DNA from 4 places in the Mesorhizobium sp. M0047 genome. Region 1 is predicted to be linked to each of the others. Evidence: riboswitches for the same ligand, from Rfam matches in the RefSeq annotation. Region 1 holds a riboswitch; each other region holds the start of a gene.
The links. A riboswitch is a leader RNA that binds a small molecule or an ion and turns the genes downstream of it on or off. The one in region 1 is predicted to bind cobalamin.

Region 1 (7,766 bases):
GCTCTCCTGATGGTATTTCGTCATGTCGAAGCCGGCGGAGTCCAGCATGCCGCGCACGGCGCGCATGAAAGGATCGGGGCCGCAGCAGAAGATTTCGCGCTCGCGGAAATCGGGCGCCAGCAGCGGCAGCCTGATGGCGTCGATGCGGCCCATATGGCCGAACCAGCCCTCTCGGCTCGAACGCTCCTCGATCATGAAACCGAGCGACAAGCCCGGCATGCGGCTGCCGAGCAGTTCGAGCTCCTTGCGGAAAATGATCTCTTCCGGGCGGCGCGCGCAATTGACGAAGCCGACATCGGTCCATGGCGCACAGTCGTTCAGCCAGCGCAGCATCGACATCATCGGCGTCACGCCGGATCCGGCCGAAATGAACAGATATTTGGCCGCCGGGTGACTGTGCAGCGAAAAATCGCCGGTCGGCCCATAGGCCTTGACGTGCGAGCCGGGCGTCAGATGGTCAAACATCCATCGCGTGCCGGTGCTGCCGGCTTGCGCCTTCACCGTCACTGCGATCGAGAACGGCCGCGATGGCGAGGACGACAGCGTATAGGTGCGCATCAGCGGCCCGTCCGCAGTCGGCAGTTCCAACGTCACGAACTGGCCCGGCTTGTAGCGGAACCAGGTCTGGTTGTCGGAGCGGAAGGTGAAGGTCTTGACGTCAGGCGCTTCGTCGCTGACGCCGATCACCTCCAGCACCTGCAGCCTGTCGTTCCAGGGCGTCATCTGGTCGAGATGGCGATAGAGGCCAAGATCCGTCATCGCATTCATCCTCTCTTGTCCCTCATGTTTTGTGCATGTGATGCAACTAGGCGACGCTGCGCAGCGCCGGCCTTCCACCTTCGGCGAGGCGCGGGCCGATGAACGACGCGTACCATTCGACGAACTGGATCACGCCACCCTCATGCAGCTCCGAATAGGGGCCTGGTTCATAGGCGGGCGACAGGATGCCGAGGGCATTTTCCTCAACGATGCGGCGGTCTTGGTCGTTGGTTTCGGTCCACACATGGGTAAGGTCTTCGATGGTGTAGTCGACACCCTCGACCGCGTCCTTGTGCACCAGCCATTTCGTCGTCACTGCCGTTTCCGTGGCGCTGATCGGCACCACCCGGAACGTCACCGCGTGATCGATAAGGATGTGGTTCCATGTCGTCGGATAGTGATAGTGCATCAAGGTGCCGATGCGATCGGCGGAGACAGCGTCGGAGAGGTTCTTCTTCACCGCCAGCTTGCCGCTCATGGTGTAGCTGACGGCATCGCGCAGCAGCGGCGCGCGGGTGGCGCGATACTGCCCGGCCGGATCGATGCGGAATATGCTCGGCAGTCCGACGGCCTCGCATTTGGCCCAATGCGCGACCATTTCGGGGTCGCTGTCGGCGCCGTTGACGCCGGTCACGGTCGGAGCCTCGGGGAAGGTCTTGCACAACTCGGGATGATTGGCGACGCAGTGATAGCACTCGCGGTTGTTTTCCCAGACCAACTTCCAGTTGCCCTTCTCGATGATCGTGCTCTCGAAGGCGACCTTTGCTTCCCGCAACCGGTGCGGCAGCAGATAAGGTTCGATCATCGCCCGCATCGGCGCGAAATCCGCTGGCTCCTTGGCCAGGCAGATGAAGATATAGCCGCCGACGCTCTCGCAGGCGACCGGCTTCAGACTGAACTCACTCTTGTCGAAACCGTCGGCCATCTGACGGGCGAACAGCAAGCGGCCGTCGAGCTCATAGGTCCACTGGTGATAGGGACAGACAAGCTTTGCCGCAGTACCCTTGTCGGTGTTGCAGACGCGACTGCCGCGATGGCGGCAGGAATTGTGGAAGGCGTTGATCTTGCCTTGCTGGTCACGGACAAGAACAACCGGATAGTCGCCGATCTGCACGGTAATGTAGCTGCCCGGCTTCGGCAGCTCGCAATCATGGCCGATGAACAGCCAATCGCGATACCAGATCAGCTCCATGTCCAGCTTGAAGTAGTCTGGATCGGTGTAGAAGGGCTGCTCTAGCGAAAAGCCTTGCCGACGGCTGTTCAAGAGCCTCAGCATGTCGTTGCGAATATCCATGTCCTGTCCTCGTTATCTAAGGACTGAACTGGTGGTGACGGAGGAAGGATTGGACGCAGGCCGGCGAGGCGCCGTGCATGCACTATCCACCTCTTGATCGCCCACCGCGATCAGTCGAGTCTAGAAATCTCGGGCTGGTTTCCGGGCTTTGGAGTTGTCCTTGCGGACGATCGCGACACCTTCCCAGGCAGTTGCCCAGTGGTCTCCCGTTGCGACTTGAACTCCACCACCGTTGCGGGGGCAGCGCCGGATTTTGACCGGCTTCCCAATTCTCCGCCCCGTCGTCACGAAGCGGCACCTGAGATGGCATGATCTAACCACGATCGCTGGCGCGTCATCGGCATGAAAACGACATCGTATCCATGCGGCGCGACACGCGTGCGAAACGTTCGGGTTGGCGATTGCCGGGCTGAAATCCTATCTCTTCGGCAGCCATCGCCACTTGCAATCTCCTCGAAAGCCAACCCTTGCTGGCGGCCAAAAAAGGCTAACGGTTTCGAAAAGTGACTATTAGCTGATTCTAAAATCGAACCGAACGGTTCGTTTCTGTTGACGGTGCGTGCAGGACGTTGTGAACGCCGGGCCTTGGCAACAGTTAGTGATCCAGCGGACGGTTTTGCTTAAACCATTGAAAAATATAAATAATAAGTAGCGTGTGGAAGCCCTTGGCACAATTTCAAGTAGCGGAATCATGGTCCACACGAAACAACTTCGTGATTGGAAAAGGCGAGGATGCCCTCCCACATCGGGGCTGTCCGAACGACGCGATTTCATTTCCAAGACACGCCGCTAGACGGACGAAAAAGAAGATACTGGAGTACAAAAAATGAAAAAGATCATTCTCACTGCCGCCGCCGTTCTGGCCATTTCCGGCAGCGCCTTCGCTAATGGCAGCGACCACTACGGTTCGAACGCCCCGGCAGCCACTGCCGTCGACAGCTCGTACACCGCTTCGGTCAAGAAGTCGGAACCGGCTGCTCAGACGCCTGCCCAGGGCAGCGACCGTAACCTCTTCGGCCACTAACAACCAATTCCCAGTTGACAGCGGGTTCGCCCGCCGTCCTGGCGAAATCCAGAAAATTCAGGAGACTTGAAATGAAGAAGATCATTCTTGCTACCGCCGCTGTTCTGGCCATCTCGGGTAGCGCTTTCGCCGCTAGCGACAACTATGGTTCGAACGGCGCCAACCAGCCTGCCACCACCGCCGTCGACAGCTCGTACACGGCTTCCGTCAAGAAGTCGGAGCCGGCCACGCAGGCGCCTGTCAACCATGGCAGCGACCGCAACCTGTTCGGCAACAACTAACATCCGATCAAAACCAACATCCGACAGCGATGCTGCGGGTTAACCCGCAGCATCGAATTCGAGAATACGGAGTGTCAAAAATGAAAAAGATTGTTCTTACTGCCGCCGCTCTTCTGATTGCCGCCGGCAGCGCCTATGCCCGCAACGACAACGTTGGTGGCACCGATATCAACAAGCTGGCGACCTCCAACGTCGACACCACGCCGACGTCTTCGGTGCGCGACACCGGTTCGCCGGTCTACAAGCTGCTCAATTCGTCGGGCGACGTACCGAAGTCCGCCCCTCAGGGCAGCGACCGGAATCTCTTCGGCCGCTAACAGCCGAAGCTGATCTCCAAACAAGAGCGGCGGGCAGGCCCGCCGCTCTTGTTTTTGCAACGTGCAGTCTCATCATGGAACCTCAGGCCGCCTTAGCCTCTGCTTCGTGAAGCGCGAAGGACCGCCCATCCGTGTCGAAGATATGCAGGTCTTCGGCATTGGCGCTCAGCCGCAATGTCGAGCCGCGCTTGACCTCGACATTGCCGGGCAGCTTGGTCACCAGTGGCAGATCGGCGCGGCCGATGTCGACATAGACAAGCTGGACCTCGCCGAGCTGCTCGACATAGTCGACCGTCCCTTCGAACAGATAGTCCGCACCGCTGGCAATGATCAGGTCCTCCGGCCGCACGCCAAAGCTCACCGCGGCGCCCTTTGCCGAAGCAGGGGTCGTGATCGGCACGGTTGCCTTGCGCCCGCCGACATGGCTGACGACAGTCGGGTTTCCGGTCCTTTCGATGGTCGCCGGCAGGATGTTCATGGCCGGCGAGCCGATGAACTGGGCAACGAACAGATTGCCGGGCTTCTTGTAGAGATCCATAGGCGTGCCGACCTGCTCGATATGGCCTTCCTTGAGCACAACGATGCGGTCGGCCAGCGTCATCGCCTCGACCTGGTCATGGGTGACGTAGATCATGGTCGTGGCGGGCATCGATTCCTTGAGCTTGGCGATTTCGATGCGGGTGGCGACGCGAAGTGCGGCGTCAAGGTTCGACAGCGGCTCGTCAAACAGGAACACCTTCGGATTGCGCACGATGGCGCGGCCAATGGCGACGCGCTGGCGCTGTCCGCCCGACATCGCCTTGGGCAAGCGGTCGAGATATTTCGTCAACTGCAGGATTTCCGCCGCCTGGCGTACGCGCCGGTCGATCTCGGCCTTGTTCTCCTTCCCGATCTTCATCGAGAACGCCATGTTGTCGTAGACGGTCATGTGCGGGTACAGCGCGTAGGACTGGAACACCATGGCGATGCCCCGCTTCGACGGCGGCACGTCGTTCACGACCTCGCCGGCTATTCTGAGCTCGCCGGAGGTGATTTCCTCGAGCCCGGCGATCGACCTCAGCAATGTCGACTTGCCGCAGCCCGACGGACCGACAAAGACGATAAATTCGCCCGACTTGATATCGAGGTCGATGCCGTGGAGAATGTTCAGATTGCCGTAGGACTTCTTCACTTGCCTTAGCGTGACATCGGCCATTGGTTTCCTCCAGTGATTTGAAATTCAGTCGACGCGCCCGAACCAGGCGCCGTAGCCGCCAAGCTCGATGGAACCGCTGCTTGCCTGCCCCGAAAATCCATGCCCGGGCAAAGGTTGCGGCGATCGGCTGCCAAGGTCAACCTTGGTTGGCCCGGCTCCCAGATTGAAGGCGCAGACGACCTGCTCGTTGCCTGCGCGGCGGGTGAAGGCGACGGTGTCGCCATCGCTTTCGATGAAGGTGATGTCACCCTTGACAAGTGCCGTGTGGGCTCGCCGGAAGGTGAGAAAGCGACGATAGTGCTCAAGCAGCGAATTCTCGTCGCCCTGCTGGACATTGACAGCTTGCGACAGATGCTTGGTCGGCACCGGCAGCCAGGGCTTTGCCGGGGAGAATCCGCCATTCTTGGCGCTGCCGTCCCACACCATCGGCGTTCGGCAGCCATCGCGGCCTTTGAATTCCGGCCAGAAGCGGATGCCGTAGGGGTCCTGCAAGTCCTCGAAGCGCAGCTCCGCTTCGGCGAGCCCAAGCTCTTCGCCTTGATAGATGCAGACCGAACCACGCAACGACATCAACAACGCCGAGATGACCTTGAGGTAGGCGGTCGGATCGGATTCGCCGGCCGCCCAGCGCGAGGCCGGGCGCATCACGTCGTGGTTGGAGAAGGCCCAGCACGACCAGCCGTCGCTGGCGACCTTGCCGAAGGATTCCAGCACCGAGCGGACCTTGGCCGCACTGATCTTTTCCGGCGCCAGGAAGTCGAAGGAGTAGCACATGTGCACGCGCTTGCCGCCGGCCGTGTAGGCAGCCACCACGTCCAGTCCGCGCTGCGAATCGCCGACCTCGCCGACCGCGGCTGTTGCCGGATATTCATCGAGCAGGGCGCGGAAGCGCTCGAGGAAGCCGAGGTTCTCCGGGCGGCTCTTGTCGTAGAGATGGTCCTGATAGTTGTAGGGGTTGACCGCTGGTGCGGTCTGGTCGTTGCGCTCTTCCGGCGGCAGCGGCGGATTGTTTTCCAGGCCCTGGCTGTGGAAGTAAAAATTGATGGTGTCGAGCCGAAAACCGTCGACGCCACGCTCCAGCCAGAAGCGGGTGACGTCCAGCAACGCATCCTGGACTTGGCGGCTGTGGAAGTTGAGGTCGGGCTGCTCGGCCAGGAAATTATGCAGGTAATATTGCTGGCGGCTGGTATCCCATTGCCAGGCCGAGCCGCCGAAGATCGACAGCCAGTTGTTGGGTGGCGTGCCGTCCGGCCTGGCGTCCGCCCAGACGTACCAGTCGGCCTTCGGGTTGTTGCGGCTCGACCGGCTTTCCTTGAACCACGGGTGGTTGTCGGCGGTGTGCGACAGCACTTCGTCGATCATCACCTTCAAGCCCAGCCTGTGTGCCTCGGCGGTCAGCGCGTCGAAGTCGGCCAGCGTGCCGAACATCGGATCGACGTCGCGGTAGTCGGTGACGTCATAGCCGAAATCCTTCATCGGCGATTTGAAGAACGGCGAAATCCAGATGGCGTCCGCACCGAGTGCCGCAATGTAGGGGAGGCGGCCGATGATCCCCTTGAGGTCGCCGATGCCGTCGCCGTTCGAGTCCTGGTAGCTGCGCGGGTAGATCTGGTAGATCACAGCACCGCGCCACCAGTCGCGATCGATGGCGAGGTCAGGTTTCGAGCTGGCCTTCAAAGCGGATTGCATCGTCTCAGCCTCCTTTCACCGAGCCGGCAAGCAGCCCGCGGACAAAATAGCGCTGCAGCGAGAAGAAGACGATCAGCGGCACGATTATGGTCACGAAAGCCGATGTCGTCAGAATCTCCCAGTCGCCACCGCGTGAGCCCAACAGCGCATTGAGCTTGGCGGTCAGCACGATCTGGTCTGCCTCTGTACCCAGGAAAACCATCGCCACCAGCAGATCGTTCCATACCCATAGGAACTGGAAGATGGCAAACGAAGCCAGCACTGGGAAGGACAGCGGCAAGACGATCTTGACGAAGATCTCGAAATCGCTGGCGCCGTCGATACGCGCCGATTCCATGATCTCGCGCGGCAGGCCGGCAATATAGCTGCGCAGCAGGTAGATGGCAAAGGGCAAGCCGAAGCCGGTATGCGCCAGCCAGATGCCGAGATAGGTTTTCGACGGCATGCCGAAGAAAGCGCCGACGCCGTTGTAGAGTTTCAGGAGCGGGATCAGCGACATCTGCAGCGGCACCACCAGCAGGCCGATGATGACCGCGATCAGCAGCGCCCGGCCGGGAAACCGCATCCAGGCCAGCGCATAGGCGGCAAAGGCGGCGATCAGGATCGGGATGACGGTCGCCGGGATGGTGACGGTCAGCGAATTCATGAACGACCGCCCGATGCCCTCGGAAAATAAGACTGTCTTGTAGTTCTCGGTGGTGAATTTCGGCGGCGCCGACGAGGCATAGTAGACGCGCTGGCCGCGATCGCCTTCGAATGCCTTGGGCGACTGCATGACGAAGCTGCCGTCTTCATTCAGCTGCAAGATTTCGCCATCGCCGAGATCGGCCGAAGTGCCAGCGGGATATTGCGTTGGCGCCGCCGATTTAACACCGAAGGCGCTGATGTTGCGCTTGGCACCGTCGCCGAAGATGTTGCCCTCGAGAACGAACTTGCCGTCCTTTTCGACTTGCGTCGAGGCGGCCGGCAGTCGGCCGGCTTCGGTCTGAGTGGAACTGGCGAACGAATTCCACCAGCCAGAGGCGATGATCTGGTTCTTGTCGCGCAGCGACGAGACCAGGATGCCGAGCGTCGGTATGGTCCAGATCGCGACGAAGACAAGCACGGCGATATGGACGCCGAAGCGGCTGGCGAAGGAATTTCCGGTCGCAACGGCCATCTCAATGTCCTCCCGTCTCTTTGTTCGCCTGGCGGATGTTCCAGACCA
Region 2 (7,766 bases), on a different contig from region 1:
TCATCGTCATTGTGGCGTGACCCATTTCACCCTCCCCCTTGTGAGGAGGGTAAGAAACGTTCAAAACTCGATGCCCTGCTGCGCCTTAACGCCCGCGGAAAAATGGTGCTTGGTCACGCCCATCTCGGTGACGAGATCGGCCGCCTCGACCAGCGCCGGCTTGGCGTTGCGGCCGGTGACGACGACGTGCAGGCCTTCGCGGCGGGCTTTCAGCGCCGCAACCACCTTGTCGAGATCGAGATAGTCGTAGCGCAGCGCGATGTTCAACTCGTCGAGCACCAGCAGGCTGATTGACGGATCGGCCATCAGCTCGAGCACCTTGGCCCACGCCGCTTCGGCCGCGGCGATGTCGCGCTTCAGATCCTGCGTTTCCCAGGTGAAGCCCTCGCCCATCGCGTGCCAGACGATGCGGTCGCCGAAGGCGGCGAAGGCGTCTTTCTCGCCGGTATGCCATTTGCCCTTGATGAACTGGACGACGCCGACGCGCTTGCCGTAGCCGAGCATCCGCAACGCGAGACCGAAGGCGGCCGTCGTCTTACCCTTGCCCGGCCCGGTGTTGACGATCAGCAGCCCCTTCTCGACCGTCTTGCTCGCCACCTCGGCATCCTGCACCGTCTTGCGCTTGGCCATCTTGGCGCGGTGGCGTTCTTCGTCCTTATTGTCGACGTCGGTCATGTCATTTCACCTTCAGCGGAAGTCCCGCCACCATCAGCAGCACTGTGTCGGCGACGGCAGCGATCTGCTGGTTAAGCCGGCCGGCGGCATCGCGAAACCGGCGCGCCAGTGCGTTGTCAGGCACGATACCTTGCCCGACTTCATTGGACACCACGAACCAGGGCCCGCGCGGCCGCGACAGCACCTCCGCCAGTCGCCGGCATTCCAGCTCGAGATCATGTTCGGCCAGCATATGATTGGTCAGCCACAATGTCAGGCAGTCGACAAGCACCGGCTGGTTGTCGGGCAACGCCGCGAGCGCGCCGGCAAGATCGAGCGGTGCGTCGATGGTCGTCCAGCCTTCGCCGCGGCGTGAGCGGTGCAGCGCGATGCGCTCGCGCATCTCATCGTCATAGGCTTGCGCCGTCGCGATATAGGTCCATGGCGAGGGCAAGGCCGTCGCCAGGGTTTCGGCGTGGGGGGGGGGGGGGGGGGGGGGGGCCCGCCGGCGCGGCGGGGGGGGGGGGGGGGGGCGGGCGGGAGAGGGGAGACGGCGGGGGGGGGCGGGGGGGGGGGGGGGGGGGGCCGCCCCCGCCCCCCCCCCCCCACCGCCGATGAGGAAGGTCAGTGCCTTGCTGTCAGGCAAAGCTGTCGCGCAGGCTGGTCGCGGTGCCGGTGAAGCGGCCGCGCACCACGCCGACGACCGCGCCGAGCACCAGCCAGAACACCAGATTGGTCACTGTCACCGCCACCACGAACTGGTGGTGCAGGCCTTCGGGGATCGCCGTCTCGTAACTGCCGGGCTGCGGCGCGCCGACGATGTGCGGAGCGACGATCAAGGCCACAGCCAGGATCGCCAGCGGCAGCGACTTGCGGAAGGCGATCACGCCGAGCCCGGCCGCGGTCATCGCTACGGTCGCCCACCACCAGATCTGGCGCTCGGTCAGATCGGCCGCTGGCATGGCCGGCAGTTCCGGCGGCAGGCCTAGGCCCGGCGCCAGCGTGAACACGGCAAAGCCGGCCAGCCCCCAGAAGACGCCCTGGCGCCAGCCACCGATGCCGCCGGCGAATTCGGAAACCGCGACCAGGATCAAGGCGAAGCCGATGCCGGTGACGATGTTGGCAAGCACGCTGAAGGCGAAACGTTCGAAACCGTCTGCCGGCGCCCAACCCTCGTCTTCGGCGGCCGGGGCGGCTTCCGCTGCCGGAGCGGCAGAGCTCATGGCATTGCTATCCGTTGCGGCCGGAGCGGCATGGTCATGGTGATGCCCGCCGCCAGCCTGTTCGTAGACTTCCGCCTTCAGAATCAGCGGCACGGTAGCGTAGGCCTGCATGCCGGCGAGAACGACACCGGCCACGAGCCCTGCGATCGCCGCGATGAACACGACGTTGCGAAACAGGTTCATGATGTCAGATCCTCGTCAGTGGCAGGGAAACGCCATCGAATGGCGATAGTCGTGAGCCGCATTGTGGACCGCATCGATATGCGAGAAGCCGACAAAGCCCATCACGAAAACGCCGAGCAGCGCTGCAAGCGCGAGCTGCATGAAGCGCGACTGCGAGGAGACGGAGGCGCCGAGGGAGACGGAAGCAGTAGTCATGTCTTGTCCTTTCGCCCTCCACCCGAGGGCATCGAAGTCAGTTTCCTGTCGCCGGCAGGTCTCCTGGCTCGCGGATCAGCGCCCTTCCCCACCTTCCCGAAGAAGAAATCTTCAGTGGCATATGGAGAGGACTACCGCACACAGTTGCGGGGGCAGCCACGGCATTGGGCGAAACTCGCCCTCACCGCATTCCCTCTTGGCTCCAAAATGGAACCGACGACATTGCCGACTATAGGCAGAATCCTCGCCTCCAGCAAACCAAATTCCGGCGGCAACCATCGCGAATGCGTCGTGCCAGTGAGGGCCTCCGCTGCCGCAGGCACCTTGGCATGCGGCACTTCCACCAAAGCCCTGAAGATCAAAGCGATTTCGGCAGATAGCGCCACGTCACGAAGCCGCAGACCGCAGCCAGCAGGCCCAGCGTGACGAACACCGAGCCTAGGCCGAAAAACGCCAGCACCACCGAATAGACCAGCGGCGGCGTCAGTTCGGAAAAGTCGAGATAGGTCCGGTAGACCGCCGCCATCTGCGATCTTTCATAGGAGCGCACCGAGCGCATGAAGGCGGTCGAGCCGAGTGCGTCGAGCGCGATGGTGAAGAAGGCGCCGCCAAGCAGGAAGGCGCCGGTGAGCAGCGGCACGGTCTCGCCGACGAAGCCTGCCGCCAGCAGCATGGCCGACATGGCGAAATAGGCAAATGTCATCGTCCTGCGGCCGCCAAAGCGCTTTCCCGCCTTGCCCCAGAAGATGGCCATGAACAGCAGCGCGTTGCCGGCCGAAACCAGCACGCCGCCGGCCAGCTTGCCTTCGCCGGTGATGACCATGAACAGTGGCCCATAGACAAAGAAAGTCGTCCAGAAACAGGAGCGGCCGAAAGCGATCAGCCAGGCCAGTCTGAGCCTGGGCTGCGCGACGAAGCGGCCGATATTGGCGAGCGGGTTGACCGGGCGCGTCTTGCCCGGGCGGATCGACGGGTTGTCGCCGAGCCGGTAGGTCCAGAACAGCGCCAGCAAGGCCAGGGCGAAGATCGCCACGGCGCCATGCGCGGCATAGATGCCGAAGTGCGTGTAGAGGAAGATGCCGAGCGTCGGCCCGCCGGTCCACGCCAACATCGACCACGCCATGCGCAGCGATTCGGCCTGCATGAAATCGGTCTTGCGGATATGGTCCATGATATAGAGGTTGAGCGTGATCGACAGCGCGCTGGCGCCCATCACGCGGCACAGCATGCCGGCCAGTTGCCCGGCAAGCGTATGGGTGACGAAGAACAGCGAGCCGATGGCAAGCAGGCAGGCGCCAGCGGTGTAGACCCAGCGCCGCGCAAAGCGGCGGATCAGCATTGGCATGAAGAGCGTCACCGACAGGCCGAGCATCGCCACGACGGTGTAGAGGATCGAGACGATCTGCTCGTTGTGCAGGATCTCATAGGCCTGGATCGGGATGACGCTCGACACCGTGGCGCGGGCGAAGGATTCGACTGCATAGAGCGAGGCGAAGGTGCGCGCGTCCGCGGCCTTTAGGGCCGGAAGCCAGATCGGATGGCGCACATGGGTGGACATTGCTTCCCCAAAGCAGAATCTATCGGACCAAATCTGCCGTGGCGATCCCTGCGCCAATAAGAGGAAACCGACGCGTACCCGGCAAAAAACGAAGTCGGCCAAAGGCTTTCCGCCACTGGCCTAAAGCGGCGCCTGATCCTGTCCGCGTTGTCAGACGCCCGGCCTTCTTTTGCCCGGTGCAACCGTGATAGTCGTTTTGCGGGGCCGAAACAGAATGCGAGACCATGACCATCCAAACGCCGACCGCACCCGTCCAGGATCGACCAAGGCGCATCGTCGTCATCGACATCGTGCGCGGCATCGCGCTGATCGCCATGGCGAGCTACCATTTCACCTGGGATCTGGAATTCTTCGGCTACACTGATCCCGGCCTGACCGCCTTCGGCTGGTGGAAGATCTACGCGCGCTGCATCGCCTCGACCTTCCTGTTCCTGGTCGGCGTCAGCCTGTACCTCGCCCACGGCAAGAAAATCCGCTGGAACGGCTTCTGGAAGCGTTTCGCCATGGTCGCGGGAGCCGCGATCGCGATTTCGATCGTCACCCGCATCGCCACCCCGGACGGCTTCATCTTCTTCGGCATATTGCACGAGATTGCGCTGGCCAGCCTGCTCGGCCTGCTGTTTCTTCGCCTGCCGGCTTTGCTGACCATGGTGGTTGCCGCGCTGGTCATCGCGGCGCCGGTCTATTTGCGCTTCGAGGCCTTCGACCATCCATGGCTGTGGTGGGTCGGCCTGTCGGCGATCAATCCGCGTTCCAACGACTACGTTCCACTGTTCCCATGGTTCGGCGCTGTGCTTTTCGGCATAGGCTCCGCCAGGCTTGCCGCGGGCGCGGGTGTCTTGACGTGGCTGGCGAACCTCAAGACCGGGCGTTGGGCCAACCCGCTGGTCTTCATCGGCCGGCACAGCCTGGCCTTCTACCTGATCCACCAGCCATTGCTGATCGGCTGCGTTTGGCTGTTCTCGCAGATCATGCCGGCGCAGGTCGAAACCCCGCAGGTGAATTTCCTCAAAACCTGCCAGCTGTCCTGCGAGCAGTCGCGCGACACCGAGTTCTGTTCAAGCTACTGTGTCTGCATGCTCGATACGCTCGAGGGCGAGGCGACGCTTGATCGGCTCTACAACAACGACCAGACTGCGGAATGGAAAGCACACTTGTCCGACCTTGCCGGCATGTGTACCGCCAAAACCGACAGCAAGTTGATGGAGGAAGGGGTCAAATGACCGAGAAACAGCCGAAGCCGGGGCTCATCCCGTGGCCGCCGCTGATCTACATCGCCGCCATCGCCATCAGCATCGCGCTGGGCCTGCTCTATCCCCTGCCCTGGATCGGTGACCTCCTGGGCGATATTCTGTTCGCCGCCGGCTGGGTAGCACTGTTCGGCGTCGCGGCACTCTGGTTCACCGCCATCCGCACCATGATCCGCGCCAGAACCACGCTCAATCCGAACGCGGTGCCCGACCACCTCGTCACCACAGGTCCCTTTGGCATCACGCGCAATCCGATCTATCTGGCCAACACGCTGCTGTTGATCGGCGTCGCCTTTGTCTCAGGGATAGTCTGGTTCCTGCCGCTGGCGTTCATCGCGGCCTTCGCCACGCAGAAGATGGCGATCGAGGGCGAGGAAAAGGTGCTGGCGGCGAAGTTCGGCAAGAAATACCGCGACTACGCCAAACGCGTGCGGCGCTGGATTTGAGCAAGCCTCACCGCGGGCGTCGGAGTTCGAGTATTGCCTATACGGCCGCGACTTCTCCAGGCCTGCTTTCGAAATCAAACAGCCGCTGGGTAGCGAGGGCGGCGGCGCCCCGCGCCCACGAATCGTCTGCCCAGTCCGGCGTGATCGGCGGTGGAGTCCACATTGCGTAACGCCGCAGCGCGTCGCGCATGGGTTCGAAGAGGTAGTCGCCGAAGCTCACCGCTTCGCCGCCGCCGACAATCACCTCCGGATCGATGATATTGCAGAAGCTGCCCAGAAACCGGCCGATGCCTTCGCCTGCTTCGCGCAGCAAATTCACGGCCACCTCGTCACCGGTCTTGGCCGCTCTGACCATGTCGTAGCGGTCAACCTCGGCCGAGAGGCCCTTCGTCTCACGCCACCGCTTCACCAATGCTGGTTCGGAGAAGAACGTCTGAAGGCATCCGCGGCGGCCACACTCGCATTGCGGCCCGTTTGGATCGTAGATGGAGTGCCCGATCTTGCCCGCGGCCCCGTTCGCGCCGTGATGGACCGAACCATCGATCACCACCGCGCAACTGATGCCGGCGCCGATGGCCAGCGCGCCGACAGTGCGGTGATGCCGGCCGAGACCGAACAATTGCTGCGCCAGCGCGAAAGCGTTGGTATCGTCGTCGGCCCACACGGGCACATTGACGAGATCGGCCAGCATGGCCGCTATCGGCACGTCGGTCCAATTGAACCGGTGACTGAGCCGGCAGATGCCATTGTCGATGACCCCAGGCACGGCGATGCCGATGCCGCTGAGCTGCGCCCCGGTTGGCGCGGCCCGATCGGCAAGCAATTGGCTGACGGCGGCGGCGCAGGCTTCTACCGTGCTTCGCGGCGACTGATCGGGCACAGCGACGCGTTTGGAGACAAGCGGTGTCGTGGCCAGGTCAGTCAGCACGCAATCGATCGCACCGACCATCAGCTTGAACCCGACGACAAGGCGGCCGGCATAATTGATGTTGATCGGGATTGGCCGTCGCCCCGGCGCGCCGATGCTGGCCTCTCCCTCCATCAGAATGTTCTCGTGCAACAGGTCGGTGACGACGAACGTCACCGCCGCCGGGCTTAGTCCGGTGATCGCGGCAATCTCGGCACGACTGATCGCCCCTTCCCTTCGCAGCAGGTTGAGAATCAGCCGGCGATTGATCGAGCGCGACGTCTGCTGGTCGCCTTTCAGTTTCATTCTTTCCTCATTGTTAATTTTGTAAATTAAATATTGACCGGCTCCATCTGCATACGCTACGACTCGCCGTGGTTCAATTGGAATCCGGCTGTTCTCAGGGAGGAGATAAAAGCCATGACCATCACCGCTACAATGCTATCCACGACAAGACGCCGATTCCTGAAGGGCACGGGCGCGGCTCTCGCTGCATCTGCCACCGGGAGCCTCTGCTTGCCGGCCCTGGCGCAGGCGCAGGAAATCACCATCATTTCCAATCTCAGCAACGCCGGGCAACGCGACATCCTGCACAGGCTGGCAGCCGAATACGAGGCGAAATCCGGCGCCAAGATCACCATCAACAACATGGACCACGAGGCGCACAAGACGGCGATCCGCAGCTATCTCGTCGTCGGCGCCCCCGACATCTGCTTCTGGTTCTCCGGCAACCGCATGAAGGCCTTTGTCACCAAGGGCCTGTTCGACGACATCTCCGATCTGTTTGCCCGGGAGAACTACAAGAGCGTGCTCGGCGCCACGACAAATGCAGTCACGGTCGGCGACAAGCAGTATGGCCTGCCGATGGGCGGCCTGCTTTGGGGTCTGTTCTACCGCAAGGATGTTTTTGCCGAACACAATTGGACGCCGCCGAAGACGTGGACCGATTTTCTCGCCTTTGGCGAGGCCGCGAAATCCGCAAGCATGATCCCGATGAGCATGGGTACCAAGGAGCTTTGGCCCGCGGGCGGCTGGTTCGACCATATGAACCTGCGCATCAACGGCCTCGACAAGCACATCGCCCTGATGGACGGGAAGGTCCAGTACACCGACCCGATGCTTACGCCCGTCTTCGACAAATGGAGCGAGCTGATCAAGGCCGGGTTCTTCTCGCCGAACCACAGTTCCTTCGGCTGGGAGCAGGCCGGCGCCGCCCTGGCGCAGAAGAAGGCCGCCATGATGGACCTTGGTGGTTTCGTCAGGTCCGCCTTCCCGGAGGCAGACCTCCCGCAGCTCGCCTACGCGCCGTTTCCCGAAATCATCCCCGGTGTCGCCAGATATGAGGATTTT
Region 3 (7,766 bases), on a different contig from region 1:
TGCTGGCCTTCGACGGCGCAACCGGAGCGTCAGCTGCTACTGGCGCGACCGTGGCGATGATCGCATCAGGCGCCGCCTTGGCGGCCTTGGCCGCCTCCCTGGCTTCCCTATCGCGGGTCGACTTGAGAATCGCCTTTTCGCTCTTCAGGCTGGTGAGGCCGGAGGCCGGCTCCGAGCCCGTGCGGCCGTTCTGCGGCCCCGGCGTTACCGAGGCGCCCTTGCCCGCATCATAGAGGTCGATGATCTCGGCCAGCCGTTCCGGGGTGAGGTCTTCGAAAGTATCCTTGAACACCATGACCATCGGCGCGTTGACGCAGGCGCCGAGGCATTCGACCTCTTCCCACGACAAGGTGCCCTTGTCGTTGGTGTGGAACTGGTCGTGATGGATCTTTGACCGGCAGACATCCATCAGCGCTTCCGAGCCGCGCAGCATGCAGGGCGTGGTGCCGCAGACCTGGATATGCGCGCGCGTGCCGACCGGGTTCAACTGGTATTGGGTGTAGAAGGTCGCGACCTCGAGGCCACGGATACGGGGCATGCCGAGCATGTCGGAGATCGTCTCGATCGCCGCCTTCGTCACCCAGCCTTCCTGCTCCTGCGCCAGCATCAGAAGCGGGATGATGGCCGACGGTTCGCGGCCCTTCGGGTACTTCTTGATCCATTGCTTCGCCGCGGCCGCATTCGCCCGGTTGAAGGCGAAGGATGCTGGCTGGACGCTGGCTTCTGCGAGACGGCGGACTGACATTTAGCGATCGACCTCACCAAACACGATGTCGAGGGAGCCGAGAACGGCGGTGACGTCGGCCAGCATGTGGCCGCGACAGAGGAAATCCATGGCCTGCAGATGCGCGAAGCCGGGCGCGCGCAGCTTGCAGCGGTAGGGCTTGTTGGAGCCGTCGGAGATCAGATAGACGCCGAATTCACCCTTCGGCGCCTCGACCGCCGCATAGACCTCGCCGGCCGGCACGCGATAACCCTCGGTGTAGAGCTTGAAGTGGTGGATCAGCGCTTCCATCGAGCGCTTCATCGCCGGACGCTTGGGCGGCACCACCTTGCCGTCGAGGTTCGACACTGGACCGGTGCTTTCCTTGCCCAGCAAGAGATCGACGCACTGGCGCATGATTTTTGCAGACTGGCGCATTTCTTCCATGCGCACGAGGTAACGGTCGAAGCAGTCGCCGTTCTTGCCGATCGGAATGTCGAAATCCATTTCCGAATAGCATTCATAGGGTTGCGACTTGCGCAGATCCCAAGGAGCGCCCGAGCCGCGCACCATGACTCCGGAAAAACCCCAGGCCCAGGCATCGGCCAGCGTTACGATGCCGATATCGACATTGCGCTGTTTGAAGATGCGATTGCCGGTCAGCAGTTGATCAAGGTCGTCGATCGACTTGAGGAACGGATCGATCCATTTGCCGATATCCTCGACCAGCTTCTGCGGCAGGTCCTGATGGACACCACCCGGACGGAAATAGGCGGCATGCATGCGCGAACCGGAGGCGCGCTCATAGAACACCATCAGCTTTTCGCGCTCGACGAAGCCCCACAGCGGCGGCGTCAGCGCACCGACGTCCATCGCCTGCGTCGTCACATTGAGGATGTGCGACATGATGCGGCCGATTTCGCAGTAGAGCACGCGGATCAGCTGGCCGCGCTTCGGCACCTCGATGCCGAGCAGACGCTCGGCAGCCAGCGCGAAGGCGTGCTCCTGGTTCATCGGCGCGCAATAGTCGAGCCGGTCGAGATAGGGGATCGCCTGCAGATAGGTCTTGGCCTCGATCAGCTTTTCCGTGCCGCGATGCAAGAGCCCGATATGCGGATCGACGCGATCGACGACTTCGCCGTCGAGTTCAAGGACCAACCTCAAAACACCATGCGCCGCAGGGTGTTGAGGCCCAAAGTTGATGTTAAAATTGCGGACGGAGGTTTCAGCCATGGATCGCCCTTGGCGATGAGTGAATGGTGAATGGTGAATGGTGAATGGTCATGCGCCATCCTGGTCCAGAGACCGGACGAACGAAACCAGCCTCTTGCCGAGTTTTGTGTAATTCGGTTCCAGCTTCGCCGCCTGCTCCTGGGACAACAACCCGATCCGTATGCACAGCATGGTATGTGTTTCCAATTCCTTCAACGAGCCTTGTGCGATGCGAAGAAACTGAATGAATGTTCGCCGCTGTGCGCGACCAAACCCCTCCGCGATATTTGCCGGGATTGAGACCGCGCAACGTCGCATCTGGGAGGTGATCCCATACAATTCCTCGCGCGGAAACGCGCGCGTCAAAACATAGATTTCCTCGGCGATATCCATCGCCTCTTTCCAGACGATGAGATCGCGATAGTCGCGTATAGCTTCCGGCGTCTTGTCCATTCACCATTCACTATTCACCATTCACTGTTTCGCCTTTTCGTCCCCGGGCAGGACGTAATCAGTACCTTCCCACGGGGACAAAAAATCGAAATTGCGGAATTCCTGCTTGAGCTCGACCGGCTCGTAGATGACGCGCTTGGCCTCGTCGTCGTAGCGCACCTCGACGAAGCCGGTCAGCGGGAAATCCTTGCGCAGCGGATGGCCTTCGAAACCGTAATCGGTCAACAGGCGCCGTAGATCGGGATGGCCGGAGAACAGCACGCCGTAGAGATCGTAGGTCTCGCGCTCGAACCAGTCGGCACCCGGAAAGACGCCGGTGATCGACGGCACCATGGTTTCCTCGTCGGCCTGCACCTTGACGCGGATGCGCACATTCTGCTTCGGCGACAGAAGATGGTAGACGACGTCGAAGCGCTTGGCGCGTGACGGATAGTCGGCGCCGCAGACGTCGATGATCGAGATGAACTGGCAGCGCGCATCGTCGCGCAGGAAGGTCATGACCTCGACCAGATCGCGCGGCTCGACGCCAATGGTAAGCTCACCATAGGCGATATCAGCGTCATTCACGCGGTCGATCAGCTTCTCGCCGAGATGGGTCGACAGTTCGCTCAGGGATGCGGTCATGGATTTACCGTTCGATCGTGCCGGTGCGGCGGATCTTCTTCTGCAAGAGAAGAATGCCGTAAAGCAGCGCTTCGGCGCTCGGCGGGCAGCCGGGCACATAGATGTCGACCGGCACGATGCGGTCGCAGCCACGCACCACCGAATAGGAATAGTGGTAGTAGCCGCCGCCATTGGCGCAGGAGCCCATCGAGATGACGTAGCGCGGTTCCGGCATCTGGTCGTAGACCTTGCGCAACGCCGGCGCCATCTTGTTGGTCAGCGTGCCGGCGACGATCATGATGTCGGACTGGCGCGGAGACGCGCGCGGCGCGACACCGAAGCGCTCGCTGTCATAGCGCGGCATCGAGGTGTGGATCATCTCAACCGCGCAGCAGGCGAGACCGAATGTCATGAACATCAGCGAACCGCTGCGTGCCCAGGTGATCAGCGCCTCTGTCGACGTAACGAGAAAGCCCTTGTCGGCCAGTTCGTTGTTGATCTCGAGGAAGAAGGGATCGTCTCCCCCTACCGGCCGGCCGGTATTGGGATCGAGGATACCTTTGGGCTTCGGCGCGACGAGGGTGCCTGAACTGTCGTTCAATCCCATTCCAGCGCTCCTTTTTTCCATTCATAGGCAAAGCCGATGGTCAGCACCGCCAGAAACACCATCATCGACCAGAAGCCGAGCATTCCGATCTTCGAGAACGACACCGCCCACGGAAACAGGAAGGCCACTTCCAGGTCGAAGATGATGAACAGGATCGACACCAGGTAGAATCGGATGTCGAACTTCATGCGTGCGTCGTCGAACGAGTTGAAACCGCACTCGTAGGCGGAAAGCTTTTCGGGATCGGGGTTGCGGTAAGCCACCAGGAAGGGTGCGGCCAGCAGCGCCAGGCCGACAACCAGCGCCACGCCAATGAACAGGACGATGGGCAGGTATGAGCTCAAGAGTGCGTTCATGCTCGGCTTTCCGTTGGCGCCAATCCACGTTGATTACAGCACCGGACCCTAATGCGGAAGCGTGACAGTTTAACCGCTGAACCGTTTTAAGGGCCTATGCTGCAACGCGGCGAGGGTTAGCGCAGCACTTCCAGCGAAGCAAGTCAAACCTTGTTCAAAACACTGACCTGGACGGCTTATCGCGGCAAACTGGTCCGATCCGCTCCTGTTTGATTTCCTTCGCCTTTTACTCCACTTTTCTCTCCTGACATGGTTGGCGCCAAAACCCTGCTAGCATTGTCCGGAATCACCCATCATCGCCCTCAGAGTGACGCCTGCATGAAGGAAAAGATCTCGCTCCCCATGGCCCGGCGCATCGCGCTTGCAGCCCAAGGTTTTCTCGATCCCCGCCCAACAGCTACGCCCGACCGCCGCCATTTTGCCCGCGTGCTGGCTCGAACCGGTCTGCTGCAGATCGATTCCGTCAGCGCGGTGGTGCGCGCTCATTATATGCCGCTCTATTCGCGCCTTGGCCCTTACCCTCTCGCCTTGCTCGACAATGCGGCCATGACGCGCAAGCGCACGGTCTTCGAATATTGGGCGCATGAGGCCTCTTTCCTGCCGGTCGAGACATACCCGCTGATGCGCTGGCGCATGCAACGGGCCGAGCGCGGCGACGAAATGTATCTGGGCCTCGCCAAATGGGGCCGCGAGCACGCCGCCTATGTCGAAGAGATCTACCGCCAGGTCGTCGAGCGCGGCCCGACCGCCGCCTCCGCGCTCGAGGGCCAGAAGGGCTCGGGCGGCTGGTGGGGCTGGAGCCATGCCAAGCATGCCTTCGAGTGGCTGTTCTGGGCCGGACGCATCACTACGGCGCACCGTCGCGGTTTCGAACGCTTCTATGACCTGCCCGAACGCGTGCTGCCGCAGGCGATCCTCGATCTGCCGGTTCCCGCCGCCGAGGACGCGCACCGCGAATTGCTGCGCATTTCGGCCCGCGCCCACGGCATCGCGACATCAGGCGATTTGCGCGACTATTTCCGCCTCTCGCCGGCCGACATGAAAGGCCGGCTGGAGGAATTGGTTGAAACAGGCGAATTGCTGCCGGTGCGCGTCGAAGGCTGGGACAAGCCGGCTTATCTTCACAAGGACGCCCGTCTGCCGCGCAAGATCGAGGCACGCGCCCTGCTGGCGCCGTTCGATCCGGTCGTCTTCGAACGCTCGCGCACGGAGCGGCTGTTCGATTTCCACTACCGCATCGAAATCTACACGCCGGCCGACAAGCGGCAATACGGCTATTATGTCCTGCCGTTCCTGCTCGGCGACAGGATTGTCGCGCGCGTCGACCTCAAGGCCGACCGGCCGGCCGGTGCCCTGCGCGTCCATGCGGCCTATGCGGAGTCCAGTGCGCCGCCTGAAACCGCTGCTCAGCTCTTCGAGGAATTGAAGCAGATGCAGGGCTGGCTTGGCCTTGAGCGCATGGAAGTGACGCCCGCCGGAGATTTGGGGCCGGCGCTGGCCGAAATCGCCGTGTCGTAAGCCGCGTTGACACCGCCGCCTGCAAAAGCCTAAATCCGGTACAGACGGTCTCTTCTCTTCAACGAGAGGAGCTAAGAGGGAATGCGGTGCGGGACGAAATCCCAAATCCGCGGCTGTCCCCGCAACTGTAAGCGAAGAGCCAAGGCCGAAAGCCACTGGGGTGATCCCGGGAAGGCGGCTACCCAAGGCAATGACCCGCGAGCCAGGAGACCTGCCGTCTGCGACTACAGAATCCGATCGTCCGGCGGGTTTCCGGGCAAGGAGCACGATCTTTGGACCACGACAGCAGTTTTTCGGCTGGCACAGCGGATGTTTCGTCCGGCCATGATGATGCCTTGGCTGGCGTCACCGTGATCGTCTGCGCCTCCTGCCGCGATGAAACCGGCTCCGACGCCCATCCCCGCGCCGGCGAACTGCTGGCGGACGACACGCGACGCGCCGCGTCGGGCGACAACATTCGCATCAGCAGCGTCGAATGTCTCGGCAATTGCAAGCGGCGGCTCAGCGCCGCCATCCTGCGCAACGGCTGCTGGAGCTATGTCTTCGGCGACCTGACACCAACCAGCGGCGCCGATCTGGTCACTGGAGCCAAACTCTTCGCCACTTCGACGGACGGCCTGATCCCATGGCGCGGCCGCCCCGATAGCCTGAAGCGCGGCCTTGTTGCCCGCATCCCTCCCCTCGACCTGTTGAAGGACCTGAAATGACCGCTTCCGTCTCCCGCGTCCCCTGCACCGTCGTCACCGGCTTTCTCGGCGCCGGTAAGACGACGCTGGTCCGCCATCTCCTGGAAAACGCCGGCGGCAAGCGTATTGCCATCATCGTCAACGAGTTCGGCGACATCGGCATCGACGGCGAGATCCTGAAGGGCTGCGGCATCGACACCTGCCCGGAGGAAAACATCGTCGAACTGGCCAATGGCTGCATCTGCTGCACCGTCGCCGACGATTTCGTGCCGGCGCTCGACCAGATCCTCGCGCTGACGCCGAAGGTCGATCACATCCTGATCGAGACCTCCGGCCTCGCTTTACCCAAGCCGCTGGTCCAGGCTTTCCAGTGGCCGAGCGTGAAAAGCCGCGTCACCGTTGATGGCGTCATCGCCGTGGTCGACGGGCCGGCATTGGCCGAGGGACGCGTCGCCAACGACATGGACGCCTTGCAGGCGCAGCGCGCTCAGGATGAGACGCTCGACCACGACGATCCGGTCGAGGAGGTGTTCGAGGACCAGATCGCCTGTGCCGACCTGATCATCCTGTCCAAAAGCGACCTGATGGACGCCGCCGGCACCGCCCGCGCCAATGCCATCATTGGCGAACACTCCGCCCGCGCGGTGAAGATCGTGCCGACGTCGCATGGCAAGGTGGATCCCTCCGTGCTGCTCGGCCTCGGTCTCGCCGTCGAGGACGATATCGAAAACCGCAAGTCTCATCACGACGGCGCGTTCGACCACGAGCATGACGACTTCGATACATTCATCGTCGATATTGCCTCGATAGCCAATCCGGACGAACTGGCGAAACGAGTCACCACCGCCGCCGAAGAAGAGAACGTGCTGCGCGTGAAGGGCTTCGTCGAGGTCGGCGGCAAGCCGATGCGGCTTTTGCTGCAGGCCGTCGGGCCGCGCGTCAACCACTACTACGACCGCGCCTGGACGGCGCAGGACGACCGCCGCTCGCGCCTCGTCGTCATCGGCCTCAAGGGGCTGAACCGCCCGGCTATCGAGCGTATACTCGCCGGCTGATTTCGGACATAGGTTGCGATGCACATCCTAACCACGACATCCGCCTCGCTCGACGACCTCGCCGAGCCGGTCGATCTGCGGCAGACGCCGGCGGATATCGTGGCCCTGTCCTTCACCGACAGCGACCTCGCCGGACTGGCGGCAGCGTGGAAGGCCGACGCCGACCGCCTGCCCTCGATGCGGCTGGCGGCACTGCGCGACTTGCGCCATCCCATGTCCGTCGACCTCTGGGTCGACAGCGTCGCCCGTCACGCCAAAATCATCCTCGTCCGCATCCTCGGCGGCTACGACTGGTGGCGCTACGGCTGCGACCAGCTTGCCTCGACGGCGCGGGCGCGCGGTATAAAACTGGCGCTGCTTCCTGGCGAATGCCGCGACGAGGACCTAAGGCTGATCGAAGCCTCGACGCTGCCGCGCGAAGAACTCGACGGCTTGCTCGACTATTTCCGCGAGGGCGGCCCGGCGAATATGAGCGCGCTGGTGCGGAAGCTGGCAAGGTTAGCGGGACAGAATGAGCCTGTCGTCGAGCCGGTCGCGGTCCCGAAGGCTGGGTTTTACGAGCCCGCATGCGGA
Region 4 (7,766 bases), on a different contig from region 1:
GCTTGGTTACCAGAGCGTTAACGATTCATGATTCCGCCCTGCCGGCGCCGCGGCCGGCAATTGACAATCGCCGGGTTGGGTCCATCCTCTTTCACCACCTCTGAGGGGGAGATTCGGGGCATGTGGGATTTCGATATCGGCAGGTCGGTGTCCATCATGATGCGGACCTGGCCGTTCATTGTCTTTCGCATGATCGTCTATTTCGGCATCACACTGGCCTACATCATGGCGACCGGCACGGGCGCCTCCGTCGGCTATGGCGTCGGCCACATCTCCACCGATCCCGACGGGCCGATGTCCTTTGCCTTGTGGGGCGGGGTGGTCGGTTTCGGCATCGTCTCGATCGCCGTCTACTGGATCCGCGAATACATCCTCTATGTCGTCAAGGCCGGCCACATCGCCGTGATGGTCCATCTGATCGACGGCCGTGACATTCCCGGCGGCCAGGACCAGATCGCCTACGCCAAGGATATCGTCACCCAGCGTTTTGCCGAGGCCAACATCCTTTTCGTCGTCGATCAGCTGGTCAAGGGCGCCATCCGGGCCATCACCGGCCTGCTCGGCGGCATCGCCGCCTTCCTGCCGATCCCGGGTTTGAGCGGTCTGGTCTCCTTCATCAACACGGTGATCCGCCTGTCGCTGACCTATGTCGACGAGATCATCCTCGGCTACAACATTCGCATCAATTCGTCCTCGCCGTTCGAGACGGCGCGCCAAGGCGTCGTGCTCTATGCCCAGAACGGCAAGGTGATGGTCAAGAACGCCGTCTGGCTGGCGGTCATCATGTGGGGCGTATCCTTCGTTATCTTCCTGCTGATGCTGGCGCCGGCCGCCGCCATTCTTTTCCTGATGCCAGGGCAATTGGCGGGCTGGGCCTTCGTGCTAGCCATCGTCTTCGCCTGGGCCTTCAAGGCGGCGTTCATCGAGCCCTTCGCCATCGCTTGCCTGATGCAGGTCTATTTCAAGACCATCGCGGGCCAGGTGCCAGATCCGGCCTGGGACACCCGGCTGGCGGAGGCGTCGTCGAAGTTCAGGGAACTCAAGGACAAGGCGCTGGCCTCCTTTGGCGGCTCGCGCTGGGGACCGGCCGGCGCGACACCCTGATTAGCGAGGGCTCGACGGCGCGGCAGAAACGGTGTTGAGGCGCGCCACGGTCGATTTGAGCAGCACTTCACCTTGCCCGGAAAACGTCTCGCTCATGATCAGTTCCGGCAGCGGCAGCCGCCGTCCCCAGCCATGCGTTTCAAGGTCAGGTTTTGGCGCGAACTCCGAGACGCGGCCGACGCAGAGATAGGCGACCGGGGTCACATGCTCCGGAATAGAAAGCAGGCCTTTCAGCGCTTGCGCCTCGATGATGCTGACCCAGCCGACACCGACGCCTTCGGCGCGCGCCGCCAGCCAGAAATTCTGCACCGCGCAGACCGTGCTATAGAGGTCCATCTCCGGATTGTGCGAGCGTCCCAGTGGCGAACCCTTCGAACGCTCGCGATCGCAGGTGATGCAGATGTTGAGCGCGCTTTCGCAAATGCCTTCCAGCTTGAGTTTGCGGTAGAGCGCCTGCCGCTCTTCCGCAATGGCCGGCAGTTCCTGCTGGCGCGCCGCCAGGAACAGGTCGCGCACCTTTTCCCGTCGCTCGGCATCGCGAATGACGATGAAGTTCCAAGGCTGCATGAAGCCGACCGACGGCGCGTGATGGGCGGCAAGCAGCAGCCGCGCCAGCACCTCATCGTCGAGCCCGGTGGGCAGGAAATGGCTGCGGACGTCGCGCCGAGTGAACATGGCGCGATACACCGCATCGCGCGCATTCTCCTCAAATCCATCGCCAACAGCAGCGGTCATGTGTTCCGGCATCGCTTGTCCCCTTGCGATTGCAATCGATGCCAACCGCCTGACCATGCGGATGACGATGCCTGCCAGGCCGGTCTTCTGGCTCGGGATCAACCCGCGTCCGGTGCCTTCCCGTCATCGACAGTGGCATATACCGGCGCGGTCCCCCTTACAGCGTTGGGCACGCCACGGAATTCAACCGTGTTCCCGATTCTCCCGCTTGCGGCGGGCACCAGGCAGTGTCACGGACCTTACGCCGAAGCGCGGACGACGCCAATGCCTGCAGCGACGCGAATGGACGCAGGCGCGATTTTCCCCAGTCATCGGCCGCCCGTGCATGGCCTTTGCCGATCCGGGTCACTAGATTAGGACGATGGCTACCCGTCTCTATACCCATCCGATCTTCCTTGAGCACCTCACGCCGCCCGGCCATCCCGAGCGGCCGGACCGCTTGCGCGCCATCGAGCGCGTGCTGGACGACGAGGCTTTTGCCGCGCTCGATCGTATCCAGGCGCCGGAAGGCGACGAGGCCACCATCCTCTACGCGCATCCCGCCGATTTCGTCGCTCGCGTGCGCGCCGCCATTCCCGACGAGGGGATCGCCCGCATCGACGCCGATACCACCGCTAGTCCGAAGAGCTGGCAGGCGGCGATCACCGCAATCGGTGCGGCCAACGCCGCCGTCGACGACGTCTTTTCAGGCCGCGCCGACAATGTCTTCGTCGCTGCCCGGCCGCCCGGCCACCATGCCGAAAAGACCACAGCCATGGGCTTCTGCCTGTTCAACACGGCGGCGATCGCGGCACGTTATGCGCAGAAGAAACATGGCGTCGAGCGCGTTGCCGTCATCGACTGGGACGTACATCACGGCAACGGCACGCAGGATATTTTCTGGGACGATCCCTCGGTGCTCTATTGCTCGACGCATCAGATGCCGCTTTATCCCGGCACCGGGGCAAAAAACGAAACCGGCGCCGGCAACATCGTCAACGCGCCGTTGGCGCCGCAGACCGGCAGCGAGGTTTTTCGCGATGCCTTCCTGTCGCGCGTGCTGCCGGCGCTCGACAATTTCGCGCCCGACCTGATCGTCATTTCGGCCGGGTTCGACGCACATCACCGCGATCCGCTGGCCGAGATCAACCTGACCGAGGACGATTTCGACTGGGCGACCGGCCAGCTGATGCAGCGCGCCGCGCGTCATAGCGGCGACCGGCTCGTCAGCCTGCTCGAGGGTGGCTACGATCTGCAGGGATTGGCATTTTCGGTCGCCGCCCATGTCGGGCGACTGATGAAAGGATGAATGATGGCCGGTGAGACCAACGACGATGTGAAGGCGATGAGCTTCGAACAGGCACTCGACGCGCTGGAAAAGATCGTCGATGATCTTGAGCGTGGCGACGTGCCGCTCGATCAGTCGATCAAGATCTATGAGCGCGGCGAAGCGCTGAAGGCGCATTGCGACCGGCTGCTGAAGGCAGCCGAGGACAAGGTCGAGAAGATCAGGCTGTCGCGTGATGGCAAGCCGGTTGGAACGGAGCCGCTCGACGCGGACTGAGGCACGCAGCCGTCTCACCGACTTTTGGACACGATCATGATTGAGCATAAAGTTCATCTTGATTGAAACGGCTCAGGACAAGAGGAGATACGGAAACGATGTGCAGAAACATCAAGACCCTGTTCAATTTTGATCCGCCCGCGACCAATGACGAAGTCCGCGACGCGGCACTTCAGTTTGTCCGCAAGCTGAGCGGAACGACGCGGCCTTCGAAGCAGAACCAGCATGCCTTCGACCACGCGGTCGAAGCCATCGCAGCATCGGCGCGCGAACTGCTCGATTCACTCGAAACCCATCAGCATCCTCGCAATCGCGAGGAAGTGGCGGCCAAACTAAGGGCGAAATCGGCGATCCGGTTTGCCTGAAGCGTCCAGGCTGCCTCTGGCGCTGACAAGGAGAGTGCATGAGCTTCTTCCCGGGGAAAGACCCAGAGGCCGGCGACGCCTTCGCCAGCGACCAGATCGAACTGATGGTCATCCCCAACGCCAAGGATATTGGCGGTTTCCAGGTTCGCCGCGCCCTGCCGACCGCCAAGAGGCGGTTGGTCGGCCCGTTCATCTTCTTCGACCGCATGGGCCCGGCCATCCTGCGCGCCGGCCAGGCGCTCGACGTACGCCCGCATCCGCATATCGGTCTGTCGACGGTCACCTATCTGTTCGACGGCAATATAAGGCATCGCGATTCACTCGGCACCGAAATGGTCATCCAGCCCGGTGACGTAAACCTGATGACCGCCGGCCGCGGCATCGTCCATTCTGAGCGCACCCCTGAGGAAATGCGCGGCGCGCCGATGTCGATTTCCGGCTTGCAGACCTGGTTGGCGCTGCCGGACGGCAAGGAAGAAGTAGCCCCGGTTTTCGAGAACACCGCAGCACTCCGGTTGCCCGAGATCGACGCCGAGGGCGTTAGCGGCCGCATTGCCATTGGTGATTTCCAAGGGCTGCGATCCCCGGTCAGGGCCGACACAGAGACACTCTATGCCGATCTGCGCCTGGCGCCAGGCGCCAGCGTGAAGATCCCGGCCGATGCGGAAGAACGAGCCATCTACACACTCGAAGGCGAGGTCTCGATCTCGGGCGACGTTTTCCCGGCCGAACGGTTGCTGGTGTTTCGGCCCGGTGACGAGATCGTCGTATCGTCGCAGACCGGCGCGACGCATTTCATGCTGTTCGGCGGCGCTTCGCTCGGCTCGCAGCGCTACATCTGGTGGAATTTCGTCTCATCGTCGAAGGAACGCATCGAGCAGGCCAAGCAGGAATGGAAGACGGGACGCTTCGATATTGTTCCCGGAGACGAGCAAGAGTTCATTCCGCTGCCGGAAAGCTGATGCATGTTGCCCGAAAGTGGCCCGGTTCTGGGAGAACGGCATGCATCAAACCAAGAACCGCAGCCCGATCCGCGTCACTGACGTGCATTTACATTCTCCGGCCGGCGGCCTATTTCGCCAATGAACAGAAAGCCTGAGCACCCGTGAACGCAACGCCGCATACGCCGCTTCTCGACAAGGTCCGCATCCCAGCCGACCTGCGCACGCTTGCCGAAAGCGAGCTGCCGCAATTGGCAGCCGAGCTTCGCGCCGAGCTGATCGATGCCGTCTCCCACACCGGCGGCCATCTTGGCGCCGGCCTTGGCGTGGTCGAGTTGACGGTGGCGCTGCACTATGTCTTCAACACCCCCGATGACCGGCTTATCTGGGACGTCGGCCATCAGGCCTATCCGCACAAGATCCTGACCGGCCGCCGTGACCGCATCCGCACATTGCGCCAGGAAGGGGGCCTGTCGGGCTTCACCCGCCGCGCCGAGAGCGAGTACGATCCCTTCGGCGCCGCCCACTCCTCGACATCGATTTCGGCCGGCCTCGGCATGGCTGCCGCTCGCGATCTCTCCGGCGGCCGCAACAATGTCATCGCTGTCATCGGCGACGGCGCCATGTCGGCCGGCATGGCCTACGAGGCGATGAACAATGCCGGCGCGCTCGATGCGCGGCTGATCGTCATCCTCAACGACAACGACATGTCGATCGCGCCGCCGACCGGCGCGATGAGCGCCTATCTGGCGCGTCTGGCTTCGGGCAAGGCCTATATCGGCCTGCGCGATTTCGGCAAGAAACTGACGTCCTATCTCGGCAAACGCGCCGACCGCGCGATCACAAGGGCGGTCGAGCACGCACGCGGCTACGTTACCGGCGGCACGCTGTTCGAGGAGCTCGGTTTCTATCACATCGGCCCGATCGACGGTCACAATCTGGAGCATCTGATCCCGGTCCTGAAAAATGTCCGCGACAATGGCGAAGGCCCGGTGCTGATCCATGTCGTCACTCAGAAGGGCAAGGGCTACGCGCCGGCGGAAGCCGCCGCCGACAAATATCACGGCGTCAACAAATTCGATGTCATCACCGGCGCGCAGGCCAAGGCGCCCGCCAACGCGCCTGCCTACACCAAGGTGTTCGCCGAAAGCCTGGTAAGGGAAGGCCGCGAGGACGACCGTATCGTTGCCGTCACCGCTGCCATGCCGAGCGGCACCGGCCTCGACCTGTTCGGCGAGGCATTCCCGTCGCGGACCTTCGATGTCGGCATCGCCGAACAGCACGCGGTGACTTTCGCAGCCGGCCTTGCCACCGAAGGCTATAAGCCGTTCGCGGCGATCTATTCGACCTTCCTGCAGCGTGCCTACGACCAGGTCGTCCACGACGTCGCCATCCAGAAATTGCCGGTGCGGTTTCCCATCGACCGGGCTGGCTTCGTCGGAGCCGACGGCGCCACCCATTGCGGCGCTTTCGACACCACCTTCCTGGCAACCTTGCCGGGGTTTGTCGTCATGGCCGCTGCCGACGAGGCGGAGCTGCGCCATATGGTGCGTACCGCGGCGAGCTATGATGACGGCCCCATCGCCTTCCGCTATCCGCGCGGCAACGGCGTCGGCGTCGACCTACCGGAACGCGGCTCGGTTCTCGAAATCGGCAAGGGCCGCATCCTCAAGGAGGGCACCAAGGTAGCACTGCTGTCCTTCGGAACGCGACTGCAGGATTGTCTGATCGCCGCCGAGGAGCTGGGTGCCGCCGGGCTTTCCACCACGGTCGCCGATGCCCGTTTCGCCAAGCCACTCGACGAGGATCTGATCCGGCGGCTGGCCCGCTCGCATGAGGTGCTGGTGACGGTGGAGGAGGGCGCCGTCGGCGGCTTTGCCAGCCACGTGCTGCAGTTCCTGGCCCACGAAGGTCTCCTGGAAAGCGGCTTGAAGGTGCGCCCGCTGGTGCTGCCCGACGCGTTCACCGACCACGCCAAGCCGGAAAAGATGTACGCCGATGCCGGGCTCGACGCGGCCGGCATCGTGCGCACCGTGTTCGTCGCGCTCGGGCATATGGTTCGCGCCCAACGCGCCTGAATTAAAGTTTCAACGACTTGAATCAGTTGGCCGGCCCACGACGTTAACGCGTTGTTTACGCTGCCGTTTGGCTTTTCGCTTACCGTCTCTCTTGGCCGTTTTTCAACGGCGCCCTGCTAAACCGTTGATCAGGCAGGGAGACAACAACAATGAAAACGCTTCTGTGCGGCGTAGCGCTTTGCACCCTCATCGTCGCGCCGGCCGCCGCCGAAACGCGCTACGATCGCAGCCTCGAAAAGGCGGCCATGGGCATCGTCGCCGGCAAGATGGGCGATATCCGCGGCGGCTTTTCCTACAAGCAGGTGCCGCAGCTGGTGGTCGTGCCGGGCGTAGCGCCGGCCATGAGCGAACGCCCACGCGAGGAAGCCACGGGCAAGCCGGACGACGATCTGTCGCCCGCCGTGGAACGGCAGGTTTCGCGAACCATTTTCTAAATTGGAGGCCGGTGGGCCTGGAGTTGCTTAAGAAGGCACGATGGGTGTCGGTCCATCGGCAGATGCCTTTCCATGACGCTTGCCGTTATGCAGCCGATCTGAAAAGACTATTCTTCGGCCAGCTCCGCTTGCTTCGACGGCTTCTCGGAGCGCCATGATTTCGCGGCGTTGCGGGCGCGGTCGGCCAAGATGGCGAGGCGTCCGCGCAGGCTTCGCCCACCCATCACTGATGACAAGATCACCGAATGCGTCGAAAAGCGGCGCTTGAAATCCTCGCCGCCGCAGAGAAAGTCGACCGTGGTCAAGCCCTGGTCAAGCGACCACTGGATATAGTCCATCATCAAGACCATGCCCGGCGAGGCCCGCTCGAAGGACGGGTCATAGGTCGTGACGAAAGCCATCATCGTCCCGCGCTGCTCGAAATTGATCGAGACGGCGATGATCGCGTCGTCACGTTCGAGCACGAAGATGCGCAGCAATCCGAGCTCGGCCAGGACGGAGACCAGTGCCGCCAGAGCGGTGGAGCCTTCGTCGAAGAGATCCGAAGCGCGGCCGTGCTTTGCCAG

Region 2: it holds a riboswitch for cobalamin, as region 1 does, so the genes downstream of both, NKJ89_RS13035 (CbtB domain-containing protein) here and NKJ89_RS14150 (aromatic ring-hydroxylating oxygenase subunit alpha) in region 1, are expected to answer to the same signal.
Region 3: it holds a riboswitch for cobalamin, as region 1 does, so the genes downstream of both, NKJ89_RS13235 (DUF1636 family protein) here and NKJ89_RS14150 (aromatic ring-hydroxylating oxygenase subunit alpha) in region 1, are expected to answer to the same signal.
Region 4: it holds a riboswitch for cobalamin, as region 1 does, so the genes downstream of both, bluB (5,6-dimethylbenzimidazole synthase) here and NKJ89_RS14150 (aromatic ring-hydroxylating oxygenase subunit alpha) in region 1, are expected to answer to the same signal.

Annotation. Positions count from the first base shown of each region.
Region 1 covers NZ_JAMYUW010000012.1:89,346-97,111, forward strand. The annotation lists gene NKJ89_RS14145 (FAD-binding oxidoreductase) at 1-759, opposite strand, end outside; gene NKJ89_RS14150 (aromatic ring-hydroxylating oxygenase subunit alpha) at 806-2,053, opposite strand; cobalamin riboswitch at 2,169-2,370, opposite strand; gene NKJ89_RS14155 (DUF680 domain-containing protein) at 2,880-3,077, shown strand; gene NKJ89_RS14160 (DUF680 domain-containing protein) at 3,149-3,358, shown strand; gene NKJ89_RS14165 (DUF680 domain-containing protein) at 3,439-3,675, shown strand; gene NKJ89_RS14170 (ABC transporter ATP-binding protein) at 3,758-4,870, opposite strand; gene bglA (beta-galactosidase BglA) at 4,895-6,559, opposite strand; gene NKJ89_RS14180 (carbohydrate ABC transporter permease) at 6,564-7,718, opposite strand; gene NKJ89_RS14185 (carbohydrate ABC transporter permease) at 7,720-7,766, opposite strand, start outside.
Region 2 covers NZ_JAMYUW010000011.1:68,687-76,452, forward strand. The annotation lists gene cbiB (adenosylcobinamide-phosphate synthase CbiB) at 1-20, shown strand, start outside; gene cobO (cob(I)yrinic acid a,c-diamide adenosyltransferase) at 61-675, opposite strand; gene cobU (bifunctional adenosylcobinamide kinase/adenosylcobinamide-phosphate guanylyltransferase) at 677-1,120, opposite strand; gene NKJ89_RS13030 (CbtA family protein) at 1,293-2,060, opposite strand; gene NKJ89_RS13035 (CbtB domain-containing protein) at 2,076-2,255, opposite strand; cobalamin riboswitch at 2,292-2,488, opposite strand; gene NKJ89_RS13040 (MFS transporter) at 2,614-3,813, opposite strand; gene NKJ89_RS13045 (heparan-alpha-glucosaminide N-acetyltransferase) at 4,038-5,036, shown strand; gene NKJ89_RS13050 (methyltransferase family protein) at 5,033-5,509, shown strand; gene NKJ89_RS13055 (ROK family protein) at 5,547-6,722, opposite strand; gene NKJ89_RS13060 (ABC transporter substrate-binding protein) at 6,837-7,766, shown strand, end outside.
Region 3 covers NZ_JAMYUW010000011.1:106,651-114,416, forward strand. The annotation lists gene NKJ89_RS13200 (NADH-quinone oxidoreductase subunit E) at 1-745, opposite strand, end outside; gene NKJ89_RS13205 (NADH-quinone oxidoreductase subunit D) at 746-1,936, opposite strand; gene NKJ89_RS13210 (four helix bundle protein) at 1,985-2,368, opposite strand; gene NKJ89_RS13215 (NADH-quinone oxidoreductase subunit C) at 2,390-2,992, opposite strand; gene NKJ89_RS13220 (NuoB/complex I 20 kDa subunit family protein) at 2,997-3,578, opposite strand; gene NKJ89_RS13225 (NADH-quinone oxidoreductase subunit A) at 3,569-3,934, opposite strand; gene NKJ89_RS13230 (winged helix-turn-helix domain-containing protein) at 4,253-5,452, shown strand; cobalamin riboswitch at 5,481-5,685, shown strand; gene NKJ89_RS13235 (DUF1636 family protein) at 5,725-6,159, shown strand; gene cobW (cobalamin biosynthesis protein CobW) at 6,156-7,193, shown strand; gene NKJ89_RS13245 (cobaltochelatase subunit CobN) at 7,212-7,766, shown strand, end outside.
Region 4 covers NZ_JAMYUW010000082.1:2,000-9,765, reverse strand. The annotation lists gene NKJ89_RS35070 (hypothetical protein) at 121-1,104, shown strand; gene bluB (5,6-dimethylbenzimidazole synthase) at 1,105-1,851, opposite strand; cobalamin riboswitch at 1,900-2,079, opposite strand; gene NKJ89_RS35060 (histone deacetylase family protein) at 2,201-3,127, shown strand; gene NKJ89_RS35055 (exodeoxyribonuclease VII small subunit) at 3,131-3,382, shown strand; gene NKJ89_RS35050 (DUF2277 domain-containing protein) at 3,481-3,747, shown strand; gene NKJ89_RS35045 (pirin family protein) at 3,786-4,709, shown strand; gene dxs (1-deoxy-D-xylulose-5-phosphate synthase) at 4,853-6,766, shown strand; gene NKJ89_RS35035 (hypothetical protein) at 6,916-7,200, shown strand; gene NKJ89_RS35030 (GNAT family N-acetyltransferase) at 7,308-7,766, opposite strand, start outside.